3 linked regions of the Xanthobacter dioxanivorans genome follow. The protein of the gene in region 1 interacts with the protein of each later gene in a pairwise test. Links are inferred from orthologs where the notes say so. Each region holds a gene or a part of one and is shown on either strand. Other genes may lie near its edges. The genes, in order: EZH22_RS05520, dnaQ and dnaE.

Region 1 (4,602 bases):
TTATTTTAGGGGGCGCCTCGGTGATGTTTTGATCGCTTGCTCTTGATCGAACTCCGCAGCCACCCCCTTGCATCCCTCCCCCGCCCCTGCCATATAGCGCGTGGGAGGTTGGCGGTGGACGAGCCACTCGCCAACCGGGTCAGGTCCGGAAGGAAGCAGCCCCAACGAGCCCGACTCGGGTCTTCGTCCAGCCTCCCACCTCATTTGCGTTCAGAACCGGTCCCGCCCGCCGCGCCGCCTTCGGCCCGGCGTGAGGCGTGGCGTGAGTCGGCGCGGCTTCTCCCTGCCGCCCAACCGCCGCCCCCTCTGCCCCCCCATCCGCACCCGCCCTGGCGTCATGCGCGCAAATCCGTGCATTGCACGTCACGCGGCGGGCGCGGCGTGTTTGGGAAGGCCGGGCCGTCGGGGAGGACGTCGCGAAGGGCTTGCGCCATGTGGGGCATCGTGAGGGCGCCTGCAGGTCAACCGCTCTGCGGCCCATGCGAGCGAGGAGAGCCGCCGGCATGCGCTCGCCGCCTACGCCCGGCCGGCGCGATATGGCCGGCAAGTGGGAATATGAGGACGGCTTCCGCCGCTATGTCTGCGTGCGGCTGAACGACATGGACATCGTCACCAGCCCGGAATAGCCCGCCTGAAAGCGCCGCGCTCCCGTCGCAATCCCGTACCGATCGGCGCATAGACACGCAGTGCCTGTTCCAAGGAGGCTGCCATGTGGGTCGTCGTCGTCATCGTGCTGAGTGCCCTCGTCAATCCGGAAACGTCCGTCAACCGCGAAAACAGCTATCCCACCGAGGACGCCTGCAAGGCCGCCATCGCCCGGAACATTCCGGCGCGGCTCGATGCCAAGAACAAGGAGGCCTTCGCCCAGGGCTCGCGGCGCTATGTCTGCATGCATGTGCCGGCCGCCGAGGCGCCCAAGGCGGCGCCCGCCGCCACCCCGGCGGCCCCCGCCACCACCAAGCCGCCGCTGCCCGAGGTGCCGAAGGCCAAGTAAGAGCCAAGTCGCCAAGGCCAGATTGCGAGGCCAGGTCGCGAGGCCAGGTCGGGCGTTCGCGACGGGGCTCGACCGCCGCGCAGGCGCGGCCGCGTCATCAACAGGCGTGGCCGGCCCGTCCCGCCAATTCGTCCCCCGCGCCTCGACGCGCGCGCTCGCGATGCTATGTATGGGGGAGGGACGCATCCCCTCACCCCAAGGCTGACCCCAAGGCGGCTTCATGAGCGACGACACGCGCGCGCACCCCGACGACGACGGGCCGGGGCTCGACCTCGGCGGACCGCCGCCGGTGCCGGCCGCGGCGCCCGTCGTCGCGGCCCCGGCTCCGGCCGCCTATCGCGTGCTGGCCCGAAAATACCGGCCGCAGAATTTCACCGACCTCATCGGCCAGGAGGCCATGGTCCGCACCCTGCGGAACGCCTTCTCCTCCGGGCGCATCGCGCAGGCCTACATCCTCACCGGCGTGCGCGGGGTGGGCAAGACCACCACCGCCCGCATCCTCGCCCGCGCGCTCAACTACGAGCCCCAGGAAAACACATCGCCCGGCGGCCCGAGCCTCGACCTGGCGGTGATGGGCAAGCAGTGCCGCGACATCATCGAATCGCGCCATGTGGACGTGATGGAGATGGACGCGGCGTCCAACACCTCCATCAACGACATCCGCGAGATCATCGAGAGCGCCCGCTACCGGCCGGTGATGGCGCGCTACAAGGTCTACATCATCGACGAAGTGCACATGCTCTCCACGGCGGCCTTCAACGGCCTGCTCAAGACGCTGGAGGAGCCGCCGGAGCATGTGAAATTCATCTTCGCCACCACCGAGATCCGCAAGGTTCCGGTCACCGTGCTCTCCCGCTGCCAGCGCTTCGACCTGCGCCGGGTGGAGGCGGGGGTGCTCGCCGCCCATCTCGCCGGCATCTGCGCCAAGGAGGGCGTGACCATCGAGCCGGAGGCCCTCTCCATCGTGGCGCGGGCGGCGGAAGGCTCGGTGCGCGATTCGCTCTCGCTGCTCGACCAGGCCATCGCCCATGGCGGCGGCACCGTCTCGGCGGAAGAGGTGCGGCGCCTGCTCGGCCTCGCCGACAAGGGCCGGGTCATCGATTTGTTCGAGGCGCTGATGAAGGGCGAGATGGCCCGCGCCCTGGCCCAGTTCCGCGACCAGTATGATGCGGGTGCCGACCCGGCGGTGATCCTCACCGACCTCGCCGAATTCACCCACCTCGTCACCCGGCTCAAGATCGTGCCCGACGCCGCCGAGGATGCGGCCCTGGTGGAGGCCGAGCGCGTGCGCGGACTCCAGATGGCGCAGCGCCTGTCCATGCGGGTGCTGGCGCGGGCCTGGCAGATGCTCACCAAGGGCATCGGCGAGGTGCAGCAGGCGCCAAAGCCCGCCCAGGCGGCGGAGATGGCGCTGGTGCGCCTCGCCTACGCCGCCGACCTGCCCACCCCCGACGAGGCGCTGCGCCGGCTGAAGGACCAGCCGGCCGCCGATGCGCCGGCTTCGTCCGCCGCCCCCTCTCCGGCCCCGTCCCCCGCGCCCTCGGGCGGCGGCGGGGGCGCGCGCCTGTCGCTGGCGCCCCGGGCCGTGGCCGAGCCGCGCCCCGCCGCGCGGCCGGCGCCCGTGGTCCTGGCGGAGGCGGGGCCGCGCCTCGCCAGCCTCGCCGACGTGGCGCAGTTCGTCTCCACCAAGCGCGACCTCGCCCTGAAGCACGCCATCGAGACCTCGCTGCGGCCGGTGCACGTGGAGGACGGCCGCATCGAGGTGGCCCTCCTTCCGGGCGCGCCGGCGAGCGTGATCCAGGACCTCTCCCGCAAGCTCTCCGAATGGACCGGCCGGCGCTGGCTGGTCTCCCTCTCCGCGCAGCCGGGCGGCCCCACCCTGGCGGAGGAGAACGAGGCGGTGCGCGCCGAGCGGGAGGAGGGCATCAAGGCCCACCCGCTGGTGGCCGCCGTGCTCGCCCGCTTCCCCGGCGCCGAGGTGGTGGACGTGCGCACCCGCGCCGAGGCTCCCCTCCACGAGGAGGTGCTCGCCCCCTCCGAGGAGGACCTGCTCTCCGGTCCGGGGCTGGACGACGAGCTGGAATACTGATTCGCCACCACGCAGCACGGAGGTTGAAGTCTCATGCGCGACCTGATGGGCATGATGAAGCAGGCCAAGGAGCTCCAGGAGCGCATGCAGCAGATGCAGGCGGAGCTGGAGCAGGTCGAGGTGGAGGGCGCCTCCGGCGGCGGCCTCGTCAGCGTGCGCGTCACCGCCAAGGGCGAGTGCAAGGCGGTGCGCATCGATCCCTCGCTGGCGAAGCCGGAGGAGGTGGAGATCCTGGAGGACCTCCTCGTCGCCGCGCTCGCGGATGCCCGGGTCAAGGCCGAGCGGGTGATGCAGGAGAAGATGCAGTCGCTCACCGGCGGCCTCGCGCTGCCGCCGGGCATGAAGCTGTTCTGACACGACGCCGTTCTGACACGACGTCCCGCCGACACTCGGCCGACACCGCCGATGGTGCCGGGTGTCGGCACCGGTGTCGCCTCCGGTGCCGCCGTTCCTGGGGCGCCCTCCCGCCGGGGGCCGGCGGAGGGGCGGGGGCTCAGGCCGAGCGGCGGAACGCGCCGTCGGCGGTCGCCCCGATCTGGAGATCCTGCGCCAGCTCGGCGAGGGAGGGGCGGGCGATGCGCGCGCCGGTGGGGCTGATCAGGCCGCGCGCCCCGTCCAGCGCCCCGGCGGAAAGATCCAGCGCCAGCAAGCGGTCGCGGTCATAGGCGCCGGGCATCCACAAGGCGCCGGTGTGCTGCGCGGTGAAGCCGAAGCGGCCGTAATAGGGCGCGTCTCCCACCAGGATCACCGCCGCATGCCCGAGCGCCCGCGCCCGCTCAAGCGCGTTGCGCATCAGGTCGCCGCCCAGCCCGCAGGCGCGGAACCACGGATGGACCGCCAGCGGACCCAGCAGCAGCGCGGGTTTGCCGGGACCCGCGGTCACGTTCCACAGCCGCACGGTCCCCACCAGCCGGCCGTCCGGGCCATGGGCGGCGAAGGCCAGCCCCGCGGCCGGCAGCCGGCCTTCCCGCAGCCGCTCGGATGCCTTGGCCCGGCGCTCCTCGCCCAGGCACAGATCGAGCAGGGCCTCGCGCGCGGCCACATCTTCCTGCGATTCCAGCACAATCTCAGTCATCAGCAGCTCCAGTGCCACAACGTGAGAAGCGAAGAAGTCCGTCCCGGCCGCGCGGATGCGGCCGGCCCGAAGGCGTGGGACGGTGCGGAAGACGAGGGGAAGTCCCCCTCCTCATCGCCCCGGACGGCGCCTCGCCGGTGCCGGGGGTGGGACCTCTCGCCGGCGGGGCAGCACGCCCCCCGGGCCTCAGATCACGTAGGACTTCAGCGGCGGGAAGCCGTTGAACGCCACCGCCGAATAGGTGGTGGTGTAGGCGCCACAGGCCTCGATGATCACCTTGTCGCCGATGGAGAGCGAGAGCGGCAGCTCCACCGGGGTCTTCTCGTAGAGCACGTCGGCCGAATCGCAGGTCGGCCCGGCGAGCACGCAGGGGGCGGTATCGTCCCCGTCGCGCGGGGTGCGCAGCGGGTAGCGGATGGCCTCGTCCATGGTCTCGGCGAGGCC
Region 2 (4,639 bases), 470 kb from region 1 along the record:
GTCTCCACGGTCTTCACCGAGAACCCCGACAAGGTGGAGAAGAACGCCAATACCATCCTGACCCGCCTCAAGAAGGCGGCCGAGCCCGTGGCCGGCGTCGCCATCGGGCAGGAGGACCTCGACGGGGCGGCGGCGCGCACCGCGGAGCTTTTCGATCCGGTGCATGGCGGGCTGAAGGGCGCGCCGAAGTTTCCCCAGTCCGGCCTCATGGAGCTGCTCTGGCGGGTCGGCACCCGGCGCCGGGACGACAAGCTGAAGGCCATGGTCGCCCTCACCCTCAACCGCATGAGCGAGGGCGGCATCTACGATCATCTCGGCGGCGGTTTCGCCCGCTATTCTGTGGACGAGATCTGGTTCGTCCCGCATTTCGAGAAAATGCTCTACGACAATGCCCAGCTCCTCGATCTGCTGGCCTTGGCCCATCGTGACACCGGTGACGGGCTGTTCCTGCGCCGGGCGCGGGAGATCGTCGGCTGGCTCGAGCGGGAGATGCTGACGCCCGAAGGCGCCTTCGCCGCCAGCCTCGATGCGGACAGCGAGGGTCATGAGGGCCGCTTCTATGTGTGGACCGCGCGAGAGATCGAGGCCGTCCTCGGCGCCGAGGATGCGGCCTTCTTCAACCGCTTCTACGACGTGACCCCCGCCGGCAATTGGGAGGCGGGCAACATCCTCAACCGCACCGACGCCGGCTTCGTTAGCGCCGAGGCCGAAGCGCGCCTTGAGCCGCTGCGGGAAAAGCTGCTGGCCGCGCGGGAGCACCGCGTGCGCCCCGGCCGCGACGACAAGGTACTGGCCGACTGGAACGGCCTGATGATCGCCGCTTTGGCCCGGACCGGCGCCTTCCTCGGCGAGGCCGCCTGGGTCGCGCTGGCGCAGCGGGCGTTCGACACCGTGTGCGCTCGGATGATCACGGGCGGGCGCCTCGCCCATTCCTGGTGCGGCGACAAGCTGGTGGCTCCCGGCCTTGCCTCGGACCTCGCCGCCATGGCGCGCGCCGGCCTCGCCCTGCACGAGGCAACGGGGGCAGGGGAGGGCCTGGAGCGGGCCGCCGGCTTCCTGGAGGCGCTGGAGGCGCACCATCTCGACCCGGCGACGGGCACCTATTTCCTCACCGCGGATGATGCCGACAGCCTCGTCGTGCGCCCCCGCATCACCCATGACGAGGCGGTTCCCAACTCCAGCGCGGTCGCGGCGGAGGCCCTGGTCCGCCTCTCGGCCCTCACCGGCAACGATGCCCTGCGGGCCCGGGCCGACCGGATCCTCTCCGGGCTGTCGGGGCCGGCAGCGAAGAATGCGCTCGCGCACGGAGCTGCGCTGAACGCCATCGACACCCGCCTCAACCTCGCGCAGATCGTCGTCGTGGGGGCGAGGAGCGGGGCGCTTGCAACCGCCGCGCTTGAGGTGCCGTTCCCACTCAGGGTCCTTGTCCGCGCGGATGAGGGCTCTTCCGCTCTCGCCGGCAGCGTCATGGCGGCGCGGATCGCGTCGGCGCCGGCAGAGGGTGCGGCTTTCGTCTGCATCGGCGAACGCTGCTCGCTCCCGGTGACCGATCCGGGGCGCCTTCCGAAGGCCGTGGCGGAAATGCTGGCCTGAGACCTCTTTAAATCCGCCAGGCTGGGGCGACACCCTCTAAAATCGCATCCGGAAGCCAGGGACAGGCTCGCGGTAGAGGATGAGGAATGGATCGGAGAGGCGGGCGTTTCTCCGCCTGCGGCCTTCCTATTCGATCAACCTTTGATTGATCTGTGGTTGTAAATCGACCGGAAGCTGCTCCGACGCCGTGTCAGCTTCCGGTCTTCTCCACCGGCGGCGCATCCGCATATTTCAGCCAGACGGCCTTCTCTCCCAAGCTCGCCACGAACACCGCATGCGCCTGCGCCTCCGCATCGGTGAGGCGGGGGGCGAGCGGCTCGGGCCGAACATGGGCGGCGCGCGCCTCCACCACCAGGCGCGGGGCTTCGCTCGCCTCCTCGGTCAGGCCGATGAGACTCGCCTGCTTGCCGCCGAGCAGCTCGCCATAGACTTCCGCCAACAGCTCCGCATCGAGCAGCGCGCCGTGCTTCACCCGGCGGGAGCTGTCGATGCCGTAGCGCCGCATCAGATCGTCGAGGCGGTTGCCGCCACCGGGATGCTTGCGCCGCGCCAGGGCCAGCGTGTCCACCACCCGGTCGCGGGCGATGGTGGACCGGCCGGAACGCTCCAGCTCGGCATTGAGGAAGCCGATGTCGAACGCGGCATTGTGGATGACCAAGGTATCTTCGGCGATGAAATTCAGGAATTCATCGGCAACTTCTTCGAATTTCTTCTTGTCCGACAAGAATTCGGCGGAGAGGCCATGGACGTTGAACGCCTCCACCGGCATGTCCCGCTCAGGATTGATATAGACGTGGAACACCGTCCCGGTGAGGATGCGGTTGACCATCTCCACGCAGCCGATCTCCACGAGCCGGTCGCCACCATAGGCCTCGAGGCCCGTCGTCTCGGTATCGAGCACGATCTCGCGCATGGATTCCCTATCCTTACTCCGGCCGCCGCCGGCCCGGTCCGGCCAGCGCCCGCACGATCCCCGCCACCTGATGCTCGGCCGAAGCGTAGCCACGCCCGGTGTCGATGACGAAATGCGCCCGCCGGCGCTTCTCCGCATCGGGCATCTGCTTGGCGAGGATGGCCTCGAATTTGTCGTCCGTCATGCCCGGCCGGTCGAGAACACGGGCGCGCTGCACAGCTTTCGGCGCGCTGACCACGGCGATCGCATCGGCGCGCCCGGCACCTCCCGTTTCGAACAGGAGCGGGATGTCGAGCACCACCAGACGAGCCCCCGCCGCGCGGGCGCTGGCGAGGAAGGATTCCTCCTCGGCCCGCACCAGGGGATGCACGATGGCCTCCAGCCGCCGCATCGCCTCGCCGTCGCCGAGCACCCGGGCGCCAAGCGCCGCCCGGTCGACGGCGCCATCCCGCGCCACCCCCGGAAAGGCCGCCTCCACCGGCCCCACCGCCGCCCCGCGATAGAGCCCGTGTACCGACGCGTCGGCATCGTGCACCGGCACCCCATGGGCGCGGAACAGGCGTGCCGTCGCCGATTTCCCCATGCCGATGGAGCCGGTGAGGCCGAGGATCCACATGTCTGCTCAGGCCTCCAGCTGGCCCTTGGCCTTCAGGTCGGCGACGAGAAGAGCGCGCAGTTCCGGCGTGACCTCCGGCCGCACGCCGAACCAGCGCTCGAAGCCGGGCACGCCCTGATGCAGCAGCATGCCGAGCCCGTCCACGGTGCGGAAGCCTTGCCCGGCGGCCATCTTCAGCAGCGGCGTCACCAGCGGCACGTAGACGATGTCGCTCACCACCGCCTCGGGCCGCAGCCCCGACAGGTCAAGCAGGAGCGGGGCCGCCCCCTTCATGCCCAGCGACGTGCAGTTCACCAGGACGTCCGCATCCCGCATCACGTCCCCTATGCGCTCAAGGGCCAGGGGACGCACAACCGGGCCAAACATGGCCGCGATCGCCTCCGCCCGCTCCAGCGTGCGATTGGCGAGCGCCACCCGCTCGAATCCGCGTGCCACCAGCGCATGCACGATGGCCCGCGAGGCCCCGCCCGCGCCGAGGACCAGCGCGGTCTTGCGCTCCCCGTCCCAGCCCAGCGCCCCCGCATCGAGATTGGCGATGAAGCCGTAACCGTCGGTGCTGGCGCCGCAGAGCCTGCCGTCCTCGAGCCACAGGGTGTTCGCCGCGCCCAGCGTCGCCGCGCTCTCCTCCGCCTCGTCGAGGACCGAGAAGGCGATCTCCTTGTTCGGCGCGGTCACGTTGCAGCCGACATAGCCCCGCGTGGCGAGGCTGCGATAAAAGTCCACGGCCTCCGACGGTGGTACTTCCTCACGGCCATAGGCGCCGTCGATGCCGTATTTCCGAAGCCAGTAGCCATGCAGAAGGGGCGAGCGGGAATAGCTGACCGGCTGGCCGGTGACACAGACACGCACGCTCACGGCAGAAGCCCCTGCTCGCGGAAGAAGGGCAGGAGCTGCAGCAGGGGCAGGCCGAGAATGGTGAAGTGGTCGCCATCCACGCGCGTGAACAGGTGCACGCCCACCGATTCAAGCTGGTAGGCACCCACCGAGGTGAGCACCCGCGCGCCCGCCGCCACGAGGTAGTTGCTGAGCGCTTCTTCCGACAAGGGCCGCATGGTGAGGAAGGCACTCACCACCGTCTCGAACATCACCGTGCCATCCAACGCCACGGCCACCGCCGAATGCAGAGCATGGGTGTGGCCGGCGAGCTCCATCAGCTGGATCCGCGCCGCTTCGATGGTGGCCGGCTTGTGATAGATCTTCGGCCCGAGGGCCAGGGTCTGGTCCGCGCCCAGCACCATGCGCCCCGGCGCCGCCGTCGCGCCCGAAAGCGCTTTCGCCCGGGCCAGAAGGAGGGCGATGCGGGCGGGGTCCAAATCGCCGGCCTCCGCCTGAAGGGCGCGCTCGTCCACATCGGCGGCCACCGTCTCCACGGGCACGCCCGCATGCACGAGAAGGCTCAACCGCGTTGCGCTCTTGGACGCGAGCACCAGCGGCTGTTCACCACGCCACACGATCGTCCCTCCCCCTCATGTTTCGGCAATCTCGCGCCGGCGGCGCTCGCTGTAGAGCGTATAGAT
Region 3 (5,651 bases), 3.1 Mb from region 1 along the record:
CACCAGCCAGTCGGAAGCCATGATCCCCCTCGCGCTCCTGTCGCCGCCCGCGGGCAGTATAGGGCCCGGGTCGCCGCCCGCCACCGGAGTGTTTGACGCCCGCCTCAGAACGGGCGGAAGACAGCCGAGACGAAATCGAGGGTCCGGCAGGCGGCCTTGTCGTGGGGATCCTCGATCAGGCGCGTCATGGCATCCAGCGTCCGCGCCGCGAGGAAGCCCCGCCAGGAGGTGCTCTTCGGCGGCGCCAGCGCGTGGTGACGCAGCGTCGGCTTCAGCGTGCCGTCGATCTCCGCGACGCCTTCGGCGGAGAGCGTGGGCCAGGGCGCGCCGAGCTGGGCCTCGGCGCGGGCCATGGTGCCCTTCCAGTCGGCCATCAGCTCGTCGAAGGCGATGACCGTGCGGGGCTGGCCGCGGGTCGCCCGCTCGGCGTCGAGGGTGTAGCGCAGCCAGATGCCGAGGCCCTTGGCGGCTGAGAAGCCATCGCGCTTGGTGACCGAGGCCGCCACTTCCACCGGGTTGCGCAGCGCCAGCACCGGTGAGATGCGGTAGCCGGCCTCTTCCAGCACCGGCCGGTAGATGCCCATCAGGCGCGAGATGCGCGGGTCCTTGAGGACGATGGCGGGCGCGCCGCCATATTCCTCGGCGATGGCGCGGCGCACCTCGCCGGTCAAGCCGCGCCGTTGCGCCACGTCCACCAGGTCGGCGGCCATGGCCTTGCGCGACGACCACTTGTGGCCGCAGGCCTTCAGGATGCGCTCGTCGAGGTCCATGAAGACCTCCGATTCCCAGAATCCGGCCTCGTTGGCCTCGGTGGCGGCCATCAGCGTCTTGGGCGCGGAGAAGCCCATGAGGTTGATGATGCGGGTCAGGGCCGATGTCCCGCTGCGATGCATGCCGAGCACCAGGACGGCGCGCTTGTCGAGTGTCACACGTGCTTCCTCGAATGGCGTGACGCGGCCGGGCCGGCCGCCCTCCAGCCCATCCCGTCGGAGATCCGGCGAGAGCGGCCGAGGGTCGCTCTCATTTCGCCTGATGCCATAAACTTACTGTCACGCGGCTTCAACCGCCACGACGCCGGGAATCGCCTTGATGGCACCGGCGATCTGCGGCGAAACGGGGTATTTGCCGGGCAGGCTCACCTCCACCTCGGCCTTGGCGTCCTCCATCAGCAGGATGAGGCTCACGTCGCCGGAGCCCGCCTCCCCCGCCTTGCCGTCGCTGAGGCGGCGGGCGATGCCCTCGATGGGCTCGGGCGAGCGCAGGAAGATGCGCAGCCCCTTCTGGTGGCGGGCGGTGACCGGGTCCAGCCGTTCGCACGAATTGATGCGCACGCGCACATCCTCGCCGTTCAGCTCGGCGGCGACCATCATGAGCAGCGGCGTGCCGGGCTCCAGCAGATCGCGAAAGTGCGCGAGGCCTTCGGAGAAGATCACCGCCTCATAGTGGCCGGAGGGGTCGGAAAGGCCGACGATGCCCATGCGCGTGCCGGACTTGGTGCGCCGCTCCTGCTTCGAGACCACCGTCGCCGCGAGGCGCCCCGCCGCCGCGCCGGAGCGCACGGCCCGGGCGAAATCGGAGAAGGCCTGCACCCGCATCTTCTTCAGCGCATCCGCATAATCGTCCAGCGGATGGCCGGTGAGGAAAAAGCCGATGGTGTCGTATTCTCGCTGCAAGCGCTCGGAGGGCAGCCAGGGCGCCACGTCCGGAATGGGCAGGGCGGCGGCGGAGGGACCCGAGCCGAACATGTCGTTCTGGCCGGATTGGGCATTGGCCTCCACGCGCTGCGCCTCGGCCACGATGGAATCGATGGCGGCGAACGCGCGGGCGCGATTCTTCTCCAGGACGTCGAAGCAGCCGGCGGCCATCAGGCTCTCCAGCGTGCGCTTGTTGACGAGCTTGACCGGCAGGCGGCAGGCGAAATCGGAAAAGTCGCGGAACGCCCGCTCCCCACGCGCCGCCACCAGGGCCTCCACCGCCGCGCCGCCCACGCCCTTGATGGCGGCCATGGCGTAGATGATCTTGCCGTCCTTCACCGCGAACTCGCGGGCGGACAGGTTGATGTTGGGCGGCACCACCTCGATGCCCAGCCGCTGCGCCTCCTGCCGGAATTCCGCGAGCTTGTCCGTGTTGCCCATGTCGAGGGTCATGGAAGCAGCGAGGAACTCGGTGGGATAATTCGCCTTCAGCCACGCCGTCTGGTAGGCGACGAGGGCATAGGCGGCGGCGTGGGACTTGTTGAAGCCGTAGTCGGCGAACTTGGCCAGCAGGTCGAAGATGGTGTCGGCCTGCGCCTTCTCGATGCCCCGCCCGGCGGCGCCGGAGACGAAGCGCTCGCGCTGCTTCTCCATCTCGGCGCGGATCTTCTTGCCCATGGCGCGGCGCAGAAGGTCGGCTTCGCCCAGCGAGTAGCCCGCCATAGCCTGGGCGATCTGCATCACCTGTTCTTGGTAGATGATGACGCCGAACGTCTCCTTCAGGTACGGCTCCAGCATGGGATGGAGATAGTCGGGCTGGGCGCGGCCGTGCTTGCAGTCGCAATAGACCGGGATGTTGGCCATGGGGCCGGGCCGGTAGAGGGCGACGAGGGCGATGAGGTCCTCGACCCGGTCGGCCTTCATGTCCACAAGGGCGCGGCGCATGCCCGCGCTTTCCACCTGGAACACGCCCACCGTCTCGCCCTTGCCCAGCATGGCGTAGGTCTTGGGGTCGTCGAGGGGGATCTTGGAGATATCGAGCTCGATGCCGCGCTGGTGGACCAGCTTCACCGCCTTGTCGATGGTGGTCAGCGTCTTCAGGCCGAGGAAGTCGAACTTCACCAGCCCCGCCTGCTCCACCCACTTCATGTTGTACTGGGTGACCGGCATGTCGGACTTGGGATCGCGATAGAGCGGCACCAGCTCGTGGAGCTGGCGGTCGCCGATCACGATGCCCGCCGCATGGGTGGAAGCGTGGCGGTTGAGGCCCTCGAGGCGCACGGCGATGTCGAAGGCGCGCTTGACCACCTCCTCCTGGTCGCGGGTCGCCTGGAGGCGCGGCTCATCCTCGATGGCCTGCTTGAGGGTGACGGGATTGGCCGGGTTCTGCGGCACCAGCTTGCAGAGCTTGTCCACCTGCCCGTAGGGCATTTCCAGCACGCGTCCCACGTCGCGCAGCACGCCGCGCGCCTGGAGCGTGCCGAAGGTGATGATCTGCGCCACCTGCGCCCGGCCGTAGCGCTCCTGTACGTAATGGATCACCTCGTCGCGGCGCTCCTGGCAGAAGTCCACGTCGAAGTCGGGCATGGACACGCGGTCCGGATTCAGGAAGCGCTCGAACAGCAGGCCGAAGCGCAGCGGGTCAAGGTCGGTGATCTGCAGCGAATAGGCGACCAGCGAGCCGGCGCCGGAGCCGCGCCCCGGCCCCACCGGAATGTCATGGGCCTTGGCCCACTTGATGAAGTCCGACACGATGAGGAAGTAGCCGGGGAACTTCATCTTGGTGATCACGGAGAGCTCGTAGGCGAGCCGCTCCTCGTAGACCTTGACGTCGAGGCCCGGCGCGGGCCCGTGCTTGGCGAGGCGCTGGGCGAGACCCTCCCGCGCCTGCCGCTCCAGCTCCGCCGCCTCCTCCGCCAGGGGGTCCCCATGGCCGCCGCCGGAGGTGAAGCGCGGCAGGATGGGCTTTACCGTCCGCACCCGATAGGCGCAGCGCCGGGCGATCTCCACCGTGTTGGCCGTGGCCTCGGGCAGGTCGGCGAACAGCTCCAGCATCTCCTTGCGGGTCTTGAAGCGGTGCTCGGCCGTCAGCCGCCGCCGGTCACCCTCGGCCACGAGGCGGCCTTCGGCGATGCACAGGAGGGCGTCGTGGGCCTCATAGTCGGTCTGGCTGGCGAAGAAGGGCTCGTTGGCGGCCACCAGCGGGACGCCCTTCGCATAGGCGAGTTCGAGCAGGCCGGCTTCCGCGAGGCGCTCGGCGTCGGTCTCATGGCGCTGGACCTCCACGTAGAGCCGGTCGCGGAAGAGCGAGGCGAGCAGGTCGAGCCGCTCCGCCGCCAGCTCCGGGTGGCCGCTGACGAGGGCCTTGTCGAGGGGGCCGGCGGGGCCGCCGGTCAGGGCGATGAGGCCGTCGCTCGCCTCGGCGAGCCAGTCGACAAGGATGCGCGGCTCGTCCTCGCTGGCGGTCTCCAGGAAAGCGCGGGACACCAGCTTCATCAGGTTGCGCCAGCCCGGCTCCGACTGGGCCAGCAGAACGATGCGCGGCCGCTTCGGCCGGATCGCCCCGCGCGGCCCGGGCGGGTCCGGCAGATCGAGCGCGAGGGAGACGCCGGCGATGGGCTGGATGCCCGAGCCCGACATCTTCTCGGAGAATTCCAGGGCGCCGAAGAGGTTGCCGGTGTCGGTCAGGGCGATGGCCGGCTGCGCGTCCGCCTTCACCAGGTCGGCCAGCTTGCCGATGGAAAGCGCCCCCTCCAGCAGCGAGTAGGAGGAATGGACGTGCAGGTGGATGAAGCCGGGATCGGACATGGGGTCTCGGTGTGGGGCGAGTCGGGCGCCCCGCAGGATAGCGCGATTTCCGCGCAGGCGGTCCGCCACCGTGGAGAGGGCGCCGGCCACCCCCGCTATCTACAGGCGTCGGCGCCTCTTTGGAATTTGGCCGGAAGCCTTTCCGCCCGTCATGGCCGGGATCGTCCCCGGCGCCTTTCTGACGCCCTCACCCATTGCCACCGGCGCGAAAATCTCCGACACCGCCCCCACGGGAAAGGCAGGCCGGGCATGTTCAGGTCCTTCATCGGCAGCTGGCAGTTCTGGGCGCTCGGGTCGGCGGCCTTTGCCGCGCTGACCGCCATCTTCGCCAAGGTGGGGGTCGCGGGCGTCCATTCGGATCTGGCGACCTTCCTGCGGACCCTCGTCATCCTCGCCCTCGTCGCCACCATGGTGTGGATCGGCGGCACCTGGCAGCCACCGGCGAAGATTCCTGGCCGGACCTGGCTGTTCCTGGTGCTGTCCGGCCTCGCCACCGGAGCCTCCTGGCTGTGCTACTTCCGCGCCCTGAAGGCAGGCGACGCCGCCCGCGTGGCGCCGGTGGACAAGCTCAGCGTGGTGCTGGTGGCGATTTTCGGCGTCGTCTTCCTGGGCGAGCGCCTGTCGGCGGCGGCGGCGCTCGGCGTTGCCCTCATCGCGGCCGGGGCGGTGCTGGTGGCGGTGGGCTGATCCACATCAGGCGCCGAGCCTATCGTACAGCTCGGCATAGACCGCGCGCAGCGCCTCCGGCAGGTCGTCGGCCACGAGGCCGGGCCCGGCGCTGCGCGCCGCCTGCCCGTGCAACCACACCGCCGCGCAGGCGGCGTCGAAGGTGGGCATGCCCTGCGCCAGCAGGCCGGTGGCGATCCCCGCCAGCACGTCGCCGGCACCGGCGGTGGCGAGCCAGGCCGGCGCATTCTCGGCGATGGCGGCCCGTCCGTCTGGGGCGGCCACCACCGTGTCCGGCCCCTTGAGCACCACCACCGCGCCGAGCCGGACGGCGGCCGCGCGCGTGCGCGCGAGCTTGGACGGAGCTTCCAGCACCTGCGGATCGCCACGGAACATGCGGGCGAACTCGCCCTCATGGGGCGTGACGATCAAACCGTCGGTGCGCGCGGCGATGGCGGCGAGCGCCCAGGGCACGCCGGCATA

The links.
Region 2: the proteins of EZH22_RS05520 (region 1) and dnaQ interact in binary tests that used the Escherichia coli proteins (3 or more experiments, as listed by UniProt). The link is inferred for Xanthobacter dioxanivorans from one-to-one orthologs.
Region 3: the proteins of EZH22_RS05520 (region 1) and dnaE interact in binary tests that used the Escherichia coli proteins (3 or more experiments, as listed by UniProt). The link is inferred for Xanthobacter dioxanivorans from one-to-one orthologs.

The regions. Positions count from the first base shown.
Region 1 is NZ_CP063362.1:1,154,648-1,159,249, reverse strand. What follows is about bases 690-3,648. They hold EZH22_RS05520 (DNA polymerase III subunit gamma/tau), read left to right. Parts: upstream 690-1,214; coding sequence 1,215-3,083; downstream 3,084-3,648. Other genes in these bases: EZH22_RS05510 (GNAT family N-acetyltransferase), read right to left, coding at 3,577-3,648; EZH22_RS05515 (YbaB/EbfC family nucleoid-associated protein), read left to right, coding at 3,117-3,437; EZH22_RS05525 (hypothetical protein), read left to right, coding at 710-994. Also shown: EZH22_RS05535 (RNA-directed DNA polymerase), read left to right, coding at 1-9; EZH22_RS32345 (hypothetical protein), read left to right, coding at 504-626; more of EZH22_RS05510, read right to left, coding at 3,649-4,158; EZH22_RS05505 (type III PLP-dependent enzyme), read right to left, coding at 4,345-4,602. UniProt on the Escherichia coli protein: Part of the beta sliding clamp loading complex, which hydrolyzes ATP to load the beta clamp onto primed DNA to form the DNA replication pre-initiation complex.
Region 2 is NZ_CP063362.1:1,625,620-1,630,258, reverse strand. The notes cover bases 646-3,641. They hold dnaQ (DNA polymerase III subunit epsilon), read right to left. Parts: upstream 2,507-3,641; coding sequence 1,784-2,506; downstream 646-1,783. Other genes in these bases: EZH22_RS07730 (shikimate dehydrogenase), read right to left, coding at 3,129-3,641; coaE (dephospho-CoA kinase), read right to left, coding at 2,520-3,122; EZH22_RS07745 (thioredoxin domain-containing protein), read left to right, coding at 646-1,593. Also shown: more of EZH22_RS07745, read left to right, coding at 1-645; more of EZH22_RS07730, read right to left, coding at 3,642-3,977; EZH22_RS07725 (Maf family protein), read right to left, coding at 3,974-4,573; EZH22_RS07720 (pyruvate, water dikinase regulatory protein), read right to left, coding at 4,589-4,639. UniProt on the Escherichia coli protein: DNA polymerase III is a complex, multichain enzyme responsible for most of the replicative synthesis in bacteria. The epsilon subunit contain the editing function and is a proofreading 3'-5' exonuclease.
Region 3 is NZ_CP063362.1:4,283,797-4,289,447, reverse strand. What follows is about bases 850-4,857. They hold dnaE (DNA polymerase III subunit alpha), read right to left. Parts: upstream 4,503-4,857; coding sequence 1,050-4,502; downstream 850-1,049. Other genes in these bases: EZH22_RS19955 (EamA family transporter), read left to right, coding at 4,752-4,857; EZH22_RS19965 (sulfotransferase family protein), read right to left, coding at 850-929. In the rest of the region: EZH22_RS19970 (AI-2E family transporter), read right to left, coding at 1-21; more of EZH22_RS19965, read right to left, coding at 105-849; more of EZH22_RS19955, read left to right, coding at 4,858-5,189. UniProt on the Escherichia coli protein: DNA polymerase III is a complex, multichain enzyme responsible for most of the replicative synthesis in bacteria. This DNA polymerase also exhibits 3' to 5' exonuclease activity. The alpha chain is the DNA polymerase catalytic subunit.